One region of the Microbacterium endophyticum genome, then DNA from elsewhere that is predicted to be linked to it. Evidence: predicted binding sites of a transcription regulator. Region 1 holds the regulator's gene; the other holds the start of a gene.
The links. Region 1 encodes HspR, which represses chaperone genes until heat shock. Its sites were predicted from a motif close to AAGTTGAGTCNNNNNGACTCAACTT; they were not measured.

Region 1 (6,105 bases):
TCCGGTGCGCGATCGCACGTCGTCTCGCGACAACTCGGCGATGTCTTGACCGTCAAGCAGAATGCGTCCGCCATCGAGTTCGTAGAACCGCATGATGAGGTTGACGAGAGTGGTCTTTCCCGCACCAGTCGGCCCCACAATTGCGACAGTTTGACCCGGCTCCACGCGGAACGAGAGGTCGGAAATAAGCGGCTTGTCAGGAGAATACGAGAACTGCACGTTTTCGAATTCGATGACGCCAGGCCCACGAACGAGCGCCGGAGCGTCATCAGCATCCGGGTCCTGTTCGTCGGCGTCCAACAATTCGAAGACACGCTCAGCGGATGCTGTTCCCGACTGGATAACGGCTGCCATCCCGCCGAGCTCGGAGAGCGGCTGGGTGAACTGCTGGGAGTACTGGATGAAAGCCTGCACATCACCGAGACGGAGATTTCCACTGGCCACCATGAGACCGCCAAGAACGGCGATGCCGACGTAGGTGAGGTTTCCGATGAACATCATGCCGGGCATGATGATCCCCGACAGAAACTGTGCCTTGAACGCAGCCTGGTAGAGGTCTTCGTTTTCTTCCTGGAACTTCTCGCGTGAGTCGTGCTCGCGCCCGAACACCTTGACGAGCGCGTGTCCCGAGAACGACTCCTCGACGCGGGCGTTGAGACGACCCACTTTTTTCCACTGGACGCCGAATGCCTTCTGCGAGCGCGGGCCGATGACACCGAATATGACCGCCATCAAAGGCAACGACACCAGCGCAACAATCGCGAGTTGCCATGAGATCGAGAACATCATGATGAGCACGCCGAAGACAGTGAGTACCGACGTCACGACCGTCGACAGCGACTGCTGCATGGTCTGCGTGATGTTGTCGATGTCATTGGTGACGCGCGAAATCAACTCGCCGCGCTGTACTCGATCAAAATACGCCAGCGGCAATCGGTTGAGCTTTGCTTCAACCGATTCACGCAAGCGCCACATCGTGCGCACCATGATGATGTTGATGACAAACCCTTGGACCCAACTGAGGATTGATGATCCGACATAAATAGCGAGTGCGGCGACGATGACCACGCGCAGCCGATCGAAATCGACGCCGGCGCCAACGACGAAGTCATTCATCGCCGCCACGACGTTAGCCATGTCTCCCTGGCCCGCCGCCTGTAGTGCTGCGACGACCTCTGCCTGACTGGTGCCCGCGGGGAACTGTGCCCCGAGCGTCGCCGAGGTGACGCCCTCAAAGATGATGTTGGTTGCCTCACCGAGCACCCGGGGAGCAATGACCGCGAGCACGACGCCTAAAGCTCCCAGGAACGAAACGAAAATGAACGCGCCGGCGTAGGGCCCCAGGAGACCGACGAGTCGAGCAAAGCTGGCGCCGAAGTTTGCAGCCTTGCCGGGCTTTACGCTGTCCCAATCCCCGGATGTCTGGCGAGCCTGTTCGGCAAGCTCGAGTTCGAGTCGTTCTTCTTCCGTCCGCATGTCGGGTGAACTCATGCTTCGACTCCCAACTGCGATTCGACGATTTCTCGGTACGTCGTGTTGGTTGCGAGCAACTGCTCGTGAGTACCGACCCCGACCATGCGGCCCGCATCAAGAACCACGATGCGGTCTGCATCGGTGATCGTCGATACCCGCTGGGCGACGACAATTTTGGTGACGTCGGGGAGTTCACGCCACAGCGCCTGCCGCAGCCGTGCGTCGGTCGTGAGGTCGAGCGCCGAAAACGAGTCGTCGAAAACCAGCACGTCGGGCTGGCGCACAATCGCACGCGCGATCGCCAAGCGCTGCCGTTGTCCGCCGGAGACGTTCGTGCCTCCCTGCGAGATTCGAGCGTTCAAGCCGCCTTCCATCTCGTCGACGAAGTCCCGTCCCTGTGCGATTTCGAGAGCGTGCCAGAGCTCATCGTCGGTAGCGGCTTCCCGGCCGAAGCGAAGGTTTGAGGCGACGGTGCCCGTAAAGAGGAAGGGCCGCTGGGGCACCAGTCCGATGCCTTCCCACATTCGGTCGAGGTCCGCTTGACGCACGTCGACCCCGCCCACCGATACCGCCCCTGCGGTGACGTCGAAAAGTCTGGGGATGAGCGAGACCAGCGTGGTCTTGCCAGAACCGGTAGAGCCGACAACCGCCACAGTTTCGCCTCGCGCCGCTTCGAAATCGATGCCTTGCAAGACAGGCTTCTCTGCTCCGGGATAGCTGAATGCGACGTCCGCGAACCGAATAGCCCCGGGGGTCGGAAAGTCAGATACCGGATCTTCGGGCTTCACGAGTGTCGACTCACTTGCCAGCACCTCGCTGATGCGTTCTGCCGAGACGGCAGCGCGCGGAATCATGATTGCCATGAAGCTCGCCATGAGCACGCCGGTCATGATGAGCCCGACGTACTGCATGAAGGCGAACAGCGTGCCGATTTCGACGGTGCCTTCGTTCACTTGTATTCCGCCGAACCAGATCACGCCGACAACGGTGACGTTGAGCACGAGCATCGCGAGCGGAAAGAGCAGCACGAACAGCGACCCGACCTTGCGGCCGACGACTCGAATGTCGGTGTTCGCGACACGAAAACGCTCTTCTTCGATGTCTTCGCGCACAAAAGCGCGCACAACTCGCACCCCGGTGAGCTGCTCACGAAGAACACGGTTGACGGCATCCAACTTCTTCTGAAATTTGCGGAACAACGGAACCATGCGGCTGATGATGAGTCCGGCGATCACGAGCAGGGTCGGCACAGAGACGCCGATCAACCAGCTGAGCCCCACGTCTTGCTGCAGTGCCATCACGATGCCGCCGATCGCCAACAACGGTGCGTTGATGAGCATGGTCGATGCCATCATGGCGAGCATCTGCACTTGCTGTACGTCATTTGTATTGCGCGTGATGAGCGACCCTGGCCCGAAAGTCGATACTTCTCGCTCGGAGAAACCGCTCACTTTTTCGTAGACATCTCGGCGAATGTCTCGCCCCGCGGCCATCGACGCCCGGGCGGCGAAGTAGGTCGCGATGATAGATGCCGTGATCTGCCCCAGCGAGATCGTCAGCATGATGCTGCCTGTTGACCAGATATAGGCTGTGTCGCCCTGGGCGACACCCTGATCGATGATGTTGGCGTTCAACCGCGGCAGGTAGAGGGACGCCATCGCTGCGATGAATTGGAATGCCAGCACGCCCACGAGGAGCCAGCGGTACCCCTTGAGGTAGCGATAGAGAATTTTTCCGAGCACACGCTCAGACTAGAGCGGACCGCCGACATTCGGGAGACCACGGCTCTCGCTCGGCCGAGGCAACCGGGCGTCGAGTTCGGCAGTGAGCCGCTCAACATCTGCGCGGGTCGCTGCGCGCTGCTCCTGGTGTCCACGGGTAACGCGGTCAATCACCCACGACGAGAAGGTTGCGGTGATGAGACCCACAAGCACAACACCGCCGAGCATGAGGCCGATGGCGATTGCGCGGCCTGGCACAGTGACCGGTACGAAGTCGCCGTAACCGACGGTTGTCACTGTGCAAAAAGCCCACCAAATCGCGTCGCCGAAGCTCCGGATGTTGCCCCCAGCCGCGTAGCGCTCAACCTCGAGCACTGAAAGCGCAGCAATCCAAATAAGCAGCAGCGCGGCTCCGATACCGTAGATCAGCATGCGCGCACGAAGATTCGCTCCGGCGCTTTCTTTTGCACCCTGCGGGCGAATGAAAACACTGAGCAGGCGCACCGGGCGCAGCATTGGCACGAGTACGGCAGCGAGGTCGAACAGATGCTTTCGGAACCATTCGCCCTTGGGGTGCGCAAGGCTCAGTCGCACGACGTAGTCAACGACGAACGCAACCCAGGTCGCAAAAATGACCGTCGAAGCGATGATGCGCGCAGTGCCCGTGTACTCGAGCGTGACCTGCGCCGTATAGACGACGAGAAAGACGAGGGCTGCGGCGGTCAGCGGCCACCGGGTGAGGGTCTCCCACCGTTGCATCGCTTTTTCGTTACGCGACATGAGTGGAACTCCCCGGCTGTTGGCGCTGCTACGTCTATTCTTAGCGCTCGAGCTCGCCACCGCGCGGACGCCACACCACGATCTCAGTGGCACGGCGCATGCGTGTTCCATGCCGGAGGCGCACAACAGATCCGGTGGCCCCGGCCGCGAACACGCGCGCACCGGGCCGATTCTCGAGTTCACTCGCGACGCGCTGTTCGAGCTCTCTCACCTGACGGTCGAGATTTCGCACTCGATCTTCAAGTTCGAGGATGCGGGCGATAGCCGGGAGGCTCATGCCTTCGGCAGAAAGCCTCCCGACCTCACGCAACTGCGCGATATGGCGTACCGAATATCGACGCGAGCCGCCTTTGGTGCGCGCGGGAACGACGAGACCGATGCGGTCGTATTGACGGAGCGTTTGCGGGTGCATGTTCGCAAGCTCTGCCGCCGTAGCGATGGCGAAGATAGGTGCGTCTTCATCAATCGTGTCTTCCGACATTCACTATCGCCTCCCGTCATCCCTCGTCAGCTGTGGTGGAGCTAGCCGCGCGCTTTCGACATGAGGTCGGCGCGCGGGTTTTCGTGTGGTTCTAGTTCTTGGAACTTCTCCAGTGCCGCCCGGGCGGCATCATCGAGATGCGCTGGTACTGCCACCTGCACCTCCGCGAGGAGGTCACCGGTGCCCTTCGTCGTTTGGATGCCCCGACCCTTGACCCGAAGCACTCGCGCCGACGGGGTTCCGGGAGCGACCCGCAACTTGACGGGATCACCACCGAGTGTGGGCACCTCAATCGTGGCACCCAGCGCTGCCTCTGTGAAGGTCACCGGCACCACAACGCGAAGGTTGAGACCTTCGCGCGTGAAGACTGGATGCTGTCGCACCGATACCTGCACGACGACGTCGCCGCTCTCACCACCGTCTGGAGAGGGACGTCCCCGTCCGCGCAGTCGAATCTTCTGCCCATCCGAGACACCGGCGGGAATCTTCACTTTGAACGGTTTGCCGTCTTCCGACTGCAAACTGATCGTTTCGCCCTTGGCCGCGGTGATGAAGTCCAGAGTCGTCCGTGCGGTGACGTCTGCACCCCTTGTGGGGCCGCCGTAGCCGCGGAATCCGCCACTCGTCTGGCCGAAGGATCCTGAACCGAACCGCGATGACCCACCCTGATCGAACATCGTGAAGAAGTCGCCGAAGTCCTCTTGCGAGAACCCGGCAGCTCCCCCGCCTCGGCTGCCACGCGCGCCGCCGAATCCGCTGAACACGTCATCGAATCCGCCGCCGTTCGTACCTCCGGCGCTGAAACGAGCACCGGAGCCCATCGCGCGAATTTGGTCGTACTCTTCGCGTTGGGTGGGATCGTTCAGCACTGAATAGGCTTCACTGATCTCTTTGAACTTCGCCTCAGCCTTGCTATCGCCCTGATTCGAGTCGGGGTGGTACTTACGGGCGAGCTTGCGGTAGGTCTTCTTCAGATCGGCAGCGCTGACGTCTTTTGAGACGCCGAGCATCGCGTAGAAGTCCTTGTCGAACCAGTCCTGACTGGCCACAGCGTCTCCTATTCCGCCGGAACGGCGACGACGACCTTTGCCGGACGCAGTTCCACAGTGCCCAGGCGGTATCCGACCTCGACGACTTCGAGAACTGTCGTCTCTGTCGCGCCGGGTGTCGGCTGCTGAAAGATCGCCTCGTGCTGCTGCGGGTCGAAGACGTCGCCGGCAGCACCGTAGGTTTCGAGACCCATGCGCTCAGCGACGCCGCGAAGCTTGTCAGCGATAGCAGCGAATGGCGTACCCTCGACGAGATCGCCGTGCTTCGCGGCACGGTCGAGGTCATCGAGTACGGGCAGCAGGCCTTTGGCCACTGATCCCTTCGCTCGCTCGATCTCCACCTCGCGCTGGTCTTCGGTGCGGCGACGGTAGTTGGCGTACTCGGCCTGAACTCGCTTGAGGTCAGTTAAGAGGTCGGGCTCGTCGGCGACAGCTTCTGCACCTTCGGCGGCAGCCTCTGCGCTTTGAGCAGCACCCAGAATGTCGTCGACCGTCAGCTCGTCCTGCGACTCGGGGTCGGAAGCCTGTGCTTCCGACCCCTCATCGCTCGGCCGAACCTCGTCGTCGCCTTCGGGCGTTTCGTCGAAGTTCTTTTTTGCCA
Region 2 (6,105 bases), 460 kb from region 1:
GCCGGGCTCGACCCGGAGAAGTGGCGGTTCGGGTTGATGGCTGCGGCATCCGCTCTGGTGGGTGTCGTTGTTGCGGGAGTGGGCGGGGTCGGCTTTATCGGCCTTGTCGTGCCGCACCTCGCCCGCGCGATCGTCGGTGGTCGCGGCCGACTCGTGCTGCCCGCGAGCGCCGCCCTCGGTGCCGGGCTGCTCGTACTTGCCGACAGCGTGGCGCGAACAGCGCTCTCTCCGCAAGAGATTCCCGTGGGCGTTGTGACCGGCGTGATCGGCGCGCCCTTCTTGCTGTTTCTGCTGCGCCGCTCGGGCCGCGCGGGCGACTGAACTTTTTTCACCCTGTTTCACCTGAAAGGAAACACCACATGATGACCCCTGCCCGCCCCTGGGCCGCTCTGGCCCTCGCGACCGGCGCCGTGCTTATGCTCGCCGGTTGCTCCACAGCGGCTGATGCCTCTGGCTCTTCGTCGGCTTCTGCTGCCATCACTCTCGACAACTGCGGATCGCAGGTGACGCTCGATGGGCCCGCGAAACGCATCGTGCTCGTAAACAATGACGCGCTCGCCGACATCGAAGCGCTCGATGCGATTGATCGCGTGGTCGCTGTCACTTCAACACCGCAAGAAGGCCTCTACGACGACACCACCTACACGGCGCTGGCGAACCTCGACGTGCTCTCGACCGAGAAGAACGCCACCGGCGGTTCGGTCGTGTCGCAAGAAGCCATCATCGGTGCAGACCCAGACCTCGTGATCGCACCCGAAAACGCCGTCGATCGTGATGCACTGGCGGCCGCCGGCATCGCGCTGTACACACCGACCGCGTACTGCTCCGACCCGCCGCCGGAGCTGCTCGAAACTGCCACGTTCGACCGCGTGTGGAACGAGATCACCACCTGCGGCGAGCTGCTGGGAGAGCAGGACCAGGCGGCCGACGTGATCGCCGGGGCGAAAGCCGACCTCGCATCGGTGCCGTCGACATCGGTCGGTACCGCGGCTGCGCTCTACGTCTCATCGGGTGGCACAGTTCTCTCGCCCTACGGTGGGCCCAGCATGGTGACCCCGGTGTTCGCTGCGGCGGGCCTTGAGAACGTCTACGCCGACCAAGACGAGCGCGTCTTCGACGTGAACATCGAAGACGTCATCTCGCGAGACCCCGAAACGATCGTGCTGCTCTCCTCGGCTGCCGACCCCAACGAGACGAAGGATGCCTTTCTCTCCTCTCCCGGCGTCGACTCGCTCTCGGCAGTGAAGAACGATCGCGTGATCGTGCTGGCGTTTCCCTACACAGACCCGCCCAGCATCCTGTCGACTCGCGGGCCCGCAGTGCTCGCTGACGCGCTAGCCGACCTGTCGTGATCACGGCAGGCGGCGTGGCGGTACGGTTCGGTCGCCGCGAGGTGCTGAGCGGTATCGACCTCGCCGTCTGCCCCGGCACCGTGACCGGAATCGTGGGGCCGAACGGCAGCGGCAAGTCGACGCTGCTGCGCGCCATGCTTGGGGCGGTGCCCGTGAGCGCTGGCCGGGTGCTGCTGGACGGCCGTGACCTGCGGCGAGTGCCCCGGCGCTCGATCGCACAACGGGTGGCGTTTGTCGGCCAGAACGTAGGCGGCGACCCCGCCCTGCGAGTGGCCGACGAAGTGGCGCTCGCCGGGATCGCACGCGGCCGGGGTGGCGCTTCGTTCGACCTCGACGTGGCGCAGGCACTCGATGCCGTCGGGCTCGGCGACCGTGCGCAGTCGGCGCTCGGAACCCTGTCTGGCGGAGAACGCCAGCGCGTGTCTATCGCCCGCGCGATCGCACAAAACGCTGAGATCGTGCTGCTGGATGAGCCCACCAACCACCTCGATGTGCGCCACCGCCTCGAGCTCGCCGCAATGCTGCGAGACATCGCGCCCACGGTGGTGATCGTGCTGCACGATCTCGACCTGGCAGCCCACGTGTGCGACCACGTGGTTGTGCTCAACGAGGGGCGAGTGGCGGCGGCGGGCAGCGCCGACGAGGTGCTCGTGCCCGCGGTGCTCGATGAGGTCTATGGCGTCGAGGTGGTGACGACACAGGGCGAGGGCGGTGTGCGGTCGCTGACGTTTCGGTTGCCGGCTGATGTTGTTGATGAATTTATGGGAAAGAAGGAACTTTGATGAGTGAGAACACAACGGTTGATCGGGCTTTGGTTGCCCGCGAGGTGATCGCGCGCTGGGATGCGCAACAGACCGGATACATTCGTCGGCGCGCTGAGCGCTTTGACACGATCGGGCGCACTGTGGCCCACGTGTGCGCCGGGGTGGCCGAGCCGCGCGTGTTGGATCTTGCGGGCGGGGCCGGGTCTCTCGGGGCAGCGGTGCTCGAACACGTGCCGACGGCACATGTGGTGATCGCAGACAAAGACCCCGCCCTGTTGGCGCTCGCGCGCGACGCATGGGCTGGAGACGCCCGCGTTGAGGTGGCACAGATCGACCTCGACTCGGATGTGTGGGTGAGGCATCCGGCGATTGTTGCGGGTGAGTTCGATGCTGTTGTGAGCTCGACGGCACTGCACTGGCTGAGCCCCGATGCGCTGGTGCGCGTGTACTTCGCGCTTTCGGGTCTCGCGCGACCGGGCGGAATCGTGCTGAACGGCGACCACCTGAGCTACGACGCCGTGAGCGAGCCGGCCATGCGCGCCTTCGCGCTGAGCGACGACGCCGATATGCAGCGCGACACGTTTGGCGCGGGTGTCGACACGTGGGACGAATGGTGGGATGCCGTGGCGGCATCGGGTGCGTACGGCACGGAGCTTGCCGCGCGCGATGCCGTGTGGGGGAGTGAACTCCACGAACCGCCACTGAAAGTGACGCTGGGCTTTCACCTGGAGACGCTGCGGAGTGCCGGCTTTGCGCAGGTAGGTACCGTGTGGCAGTACCTCGATGACCATGTTTTGTATGGGGTGCGGTAGCCCGGAATTCCGGCGTAAAACTCAGGAAATTTTGAGCTTTTGGCACTTAGCACTCTAATGGTGAGAGTGCTAAATTATTCGTACTTGAGTGATGAGCACTCAAGTCTTCGATTCGGAAGGAGATTGATTCATCATGGCTATGTCTTTTGATCCTTTCAGCGAGCTGGACCGCCTCGCGTCTGGCCTGCTTCAGGCACGTTCGGGGCCCCGAGTGATGCCCGTGGATCTCTACCGAGACCAGGATCACTATGTGCTGAACGCGGATCTGCCAGGCGTCGACCCGGGCTCGGTCGACGTTGACGTTGACGGTCAGCTGCTCACCATCCGCGCGCAGCGGACGGTCGGTTCGGCCGACGGCGCCAAGTGGCTTGCGCAGGAGCGACCCGCTGGCAGCTACCTGCGTCAGTTCAGCATCGGCGAGGGCGTCGACACCGCCGGCATCTCAGCGTCGTATGACAACGGGGTGCTCAGCGTGATCATTCCGGTGAGCGAGAAAGCAAAGCCGCGAAAGATCGCTGTGCACTCGCAGAACGCCGGGGCTGAGAAGCAGAAAACCATCGCAAGTTAACCCAGTGCTCATCCCGCGTGGGGTGGAGTCCGTTCGTCGGGCTTCACCCCACGCCTTTTTGCGGCACGGCGTGCAGGGCGCTGCGGTAACCGCGGTGAAACGGGGAGCGCGTAGCGTGCGGTGAATGAGCGACGACGAACGCGGACTTCAGAACGTGAATAGGCTGATCGGGTTTCCGGCGAACTAATGCGAAGGGCTGTCTTCGGTACGCTTCGGTCATGGAGCCGCTGCCGTGGTCAAAGAATCAGCTGAAACGGCTGAGTCGACACATTCGCGACGGCACGACGCCGGAGCAGGGACTCCCCTCGTATGGTGCCGTCATGCTTTGGTACAACGATCTGGCTGAGCACGTTCAATTCGTAGTCTCGACGCTGGACTGGACCCCAATCCTTGGTGAGCGACCCTTTGAAGTCACTTCGCGACCTAAGACCCTCGACACGCTTCGTCAGAAGCTCAATAGAGACACCGACACCCCGTTGCCAAGTGTGCAGGACGTTGCTGGCGTTCGCTTTGAAGCGGAAATGACTCTTGACGAACAAGACGCGGTAGTAAACGCGATCACGGGTCGTTTCGAACACAAGCTCGATGACTGCGTACGAGACATGCGCGCCACGCCACACAGCGGGTATCGAGCGGTTCACATCTGGCTGAAGCTCGAAGCGCGGGTAGAAGTACAGGTACGCACACACCTCCAGGGTGACTGGGCGAACATGTACGAGGTGGCCGCCGACCTCTACGGTCGACAGATTCGGTACGACGCACTTCCCGCAGACCCAATTGAAAAGAAAATCGTGCGCTCTTTGCGAGCCGTCTCGGAGCTGCGCATTTCTCAAATCGAAAAAGACCGGAACGAAATTTCCCTGCTTGAGTTGAACTTAGAAGAAACGCCCATCATCGTGAGAACCCGCGCACAGTACCGTGACGTAGCCCGTAGAGTAGAAACGTTGAAGGCACGAAATTTGAGAAATGAGCAAGAACTCCAGAATGGGCTGGAGATGTTGCGCAAGACATTTCGTGAAGGACAACGAGGCTCGGAAGGAGTCTGAAGTCGTGGCCGGATTTGTTATCGAGTACAACCGTTTGAGTGGCGAACGTCACGTTCACAGTTTTGCCGGGCCGGATGGTCACCGCGAAGCACTGCGCTACCGCCTTCAGCTGGAACAGAACCGAGCGGATGATGGCTGGGAAATCGTGTCTCTCAACAGCGACTCGATCGAAACTGTGCACCGCACCCACGCGCGCTATTTCGAGCGTGATCGCTTAAGCGCGTAAAAGCCGGTTTGCTCGGAGCGCTCTTCAGCGGGCGCACCACCTGGGCTAGCTACTTCTGCGGTAACCGTGGCGAAACGGGGAGCGCGTAGCGTGCGGTGAATGAGCGACGAGCTGGGCATCCGTAGGGTTTTCGACACCGTTATTGCTGACGCGACGGTCGTAACCATGAACCCCGCGCGCGACGTCGTGTCGGGGTGGATCGGGATTTCGGACGGGCTCATCGCTGCGGTTGCTGCGGGGCCTGTGCCCGATGGTGTACACGCGGAACAGTGGGTCTCGGCCGGTGGGGGGATCGTGCATCCGGGGTTTGTGAGCGTGCACCAGCACACAGCGGATACCCTCGCGCGCGGTGAGGCAGGCGAAGCCCGGGAGTTCTTCGACTGGCTGTTTCGTGTGTACTACGAGAGCGTGCTCGGGCTGTCGAACGACGATGTGGGAACAGCTGCGACCCTCGCCGCGGGCGACCTGCGGCGGGCCGGAATCACGACGGTGCTCGACTGCTGGGGTGTGGGAGATGCCGGGTCTGCGCGTTCGCGCGCGGCGCTCGAGACCACACTCGCGGTCGCCGAACAGAGCGGGTTGCGGTGGATCGTGGCTCCGATGGTGTCGGATGCCGTGCCCTCCGCCTGGGGTCCTGCCCTTGCTGCGGCTGCGGAGTCGTTGCGGGTGGGGTTTGCTGCCGAGCGGCTCTATGGCGCAACAGCCGACGTGCTCGAGTTCGCCCGGTGGGCTACGTCGCTGTCGAGCTCTCGGGTTCCGGTGTGGACGAGCGCCGAACTGCCCGAAATGGCAAGTGACGAGCTGTTGCGCGGGCTCGCTGCCATCGCGGCGAACGTGGGCCAGGGTTTCACGACGCACCTGTGCGCTTCGGAGCCGGGAGATGCCGGCGTCGATGGCGAGCGGGCGATCGCGCGCCTCGAACGGCTTGGGGTTTATGCGGGGCGCACGGTGGGTGCGCACCTGACGTTTACTGACTCGGCTGAGCGTGATGCGCTCGCCGCGGGGGGAGTCGGAGCTGCGCACTGCGCTGCATCGACGATGTTCGGCGGCGGGTCACACAGTGCCCTGGGGGAGCTGCGCGCCTCGGGCGTGACTGTCGGCTTCGGGCTCGACAACGCGTCGCTCAACACGACGACCGACATGGTCGGCGAGATGCGGCACGCGCTCGCGTTCGACCGGTCGGCGGGTAGTGGCTCATCACGCCTCACGGCAGCGGATGCCTTGGCCGTCGCCACCGTCGAAGGTGCACGCGTGCTCGGGCTCGACGACAGCATCGGCTCGATCGAAGTCGGCAAAGACGCCGACCTCGTGCTCGTCGACACTTCGGGCCCGTGGTG

Region 2: a site for HspR is predicted at 3,010-3,034, ahead of G6N83_RS04035 (Hsp20/alpha crystallin family protein). Genes of this name have one in related genera too.

What each region holds. Positions count from the first base shown of each region.
Region 1 is NZ_CP049255.1:1,324,918-1,331,022, forward strand. Features, by position in the region: gene G6N83_RS06175 (ABC transporter ATP-binding protein) at 1-1,491, opposite strand, end outside; gene G6N83_RS06180 (ABC transporter ATP-binding protein) at 1,488-3,215, opposite strand; gene G6N83_RS06185 (potassium channel family protein) at 3,225-3,974, opposite strand; gene G6N83_RS06190 (heat shock protein transcriptional repressor HspR) at 4,015-4,455, opposite strand; gene G6N83_RS06195 (DnaJ C-terminal domain-containing protein) at 4,497-5,504, opposite strand; gene G6N83_RS06200 (nucleotide exchange factor GrpE) at 5,513-6,105, opposite strand, start outside.
Region 2 is NZ_CP049255.1:863,735-869,839, reverse strand. Features, by position in the region: gene G6N83_RS04055 (FecCD family ABC transporter permease) at 1-321, shown strand, start outside; gene G6N83_RS04050 (ABC transporter substrate-binding protein) at 360-1,352, shown strand; gene G6N83_RS04045 (ABC transporter ATP-binding protein) at 1,349-2,134, shown strand; gene G6N83_RS04040 (class I SAM-dependent methyltransferase) at 2,134-2,928, shown strand; gene G6N83_RS04035 (Hsp20/alpha crystallin family protein) at 3,062-3,496, shown strand; gene G6N83_RS04030 (nucleotidyltransferase family protein) at 3,715-4,542, shown strand; gene G6N83_RS04025 (hypothetical protein) at 4,547-4,768, shown strand; gene G6N83_RS04020 (amidohydrolase family protein) at 4,868-6,105, shown strand, end outside.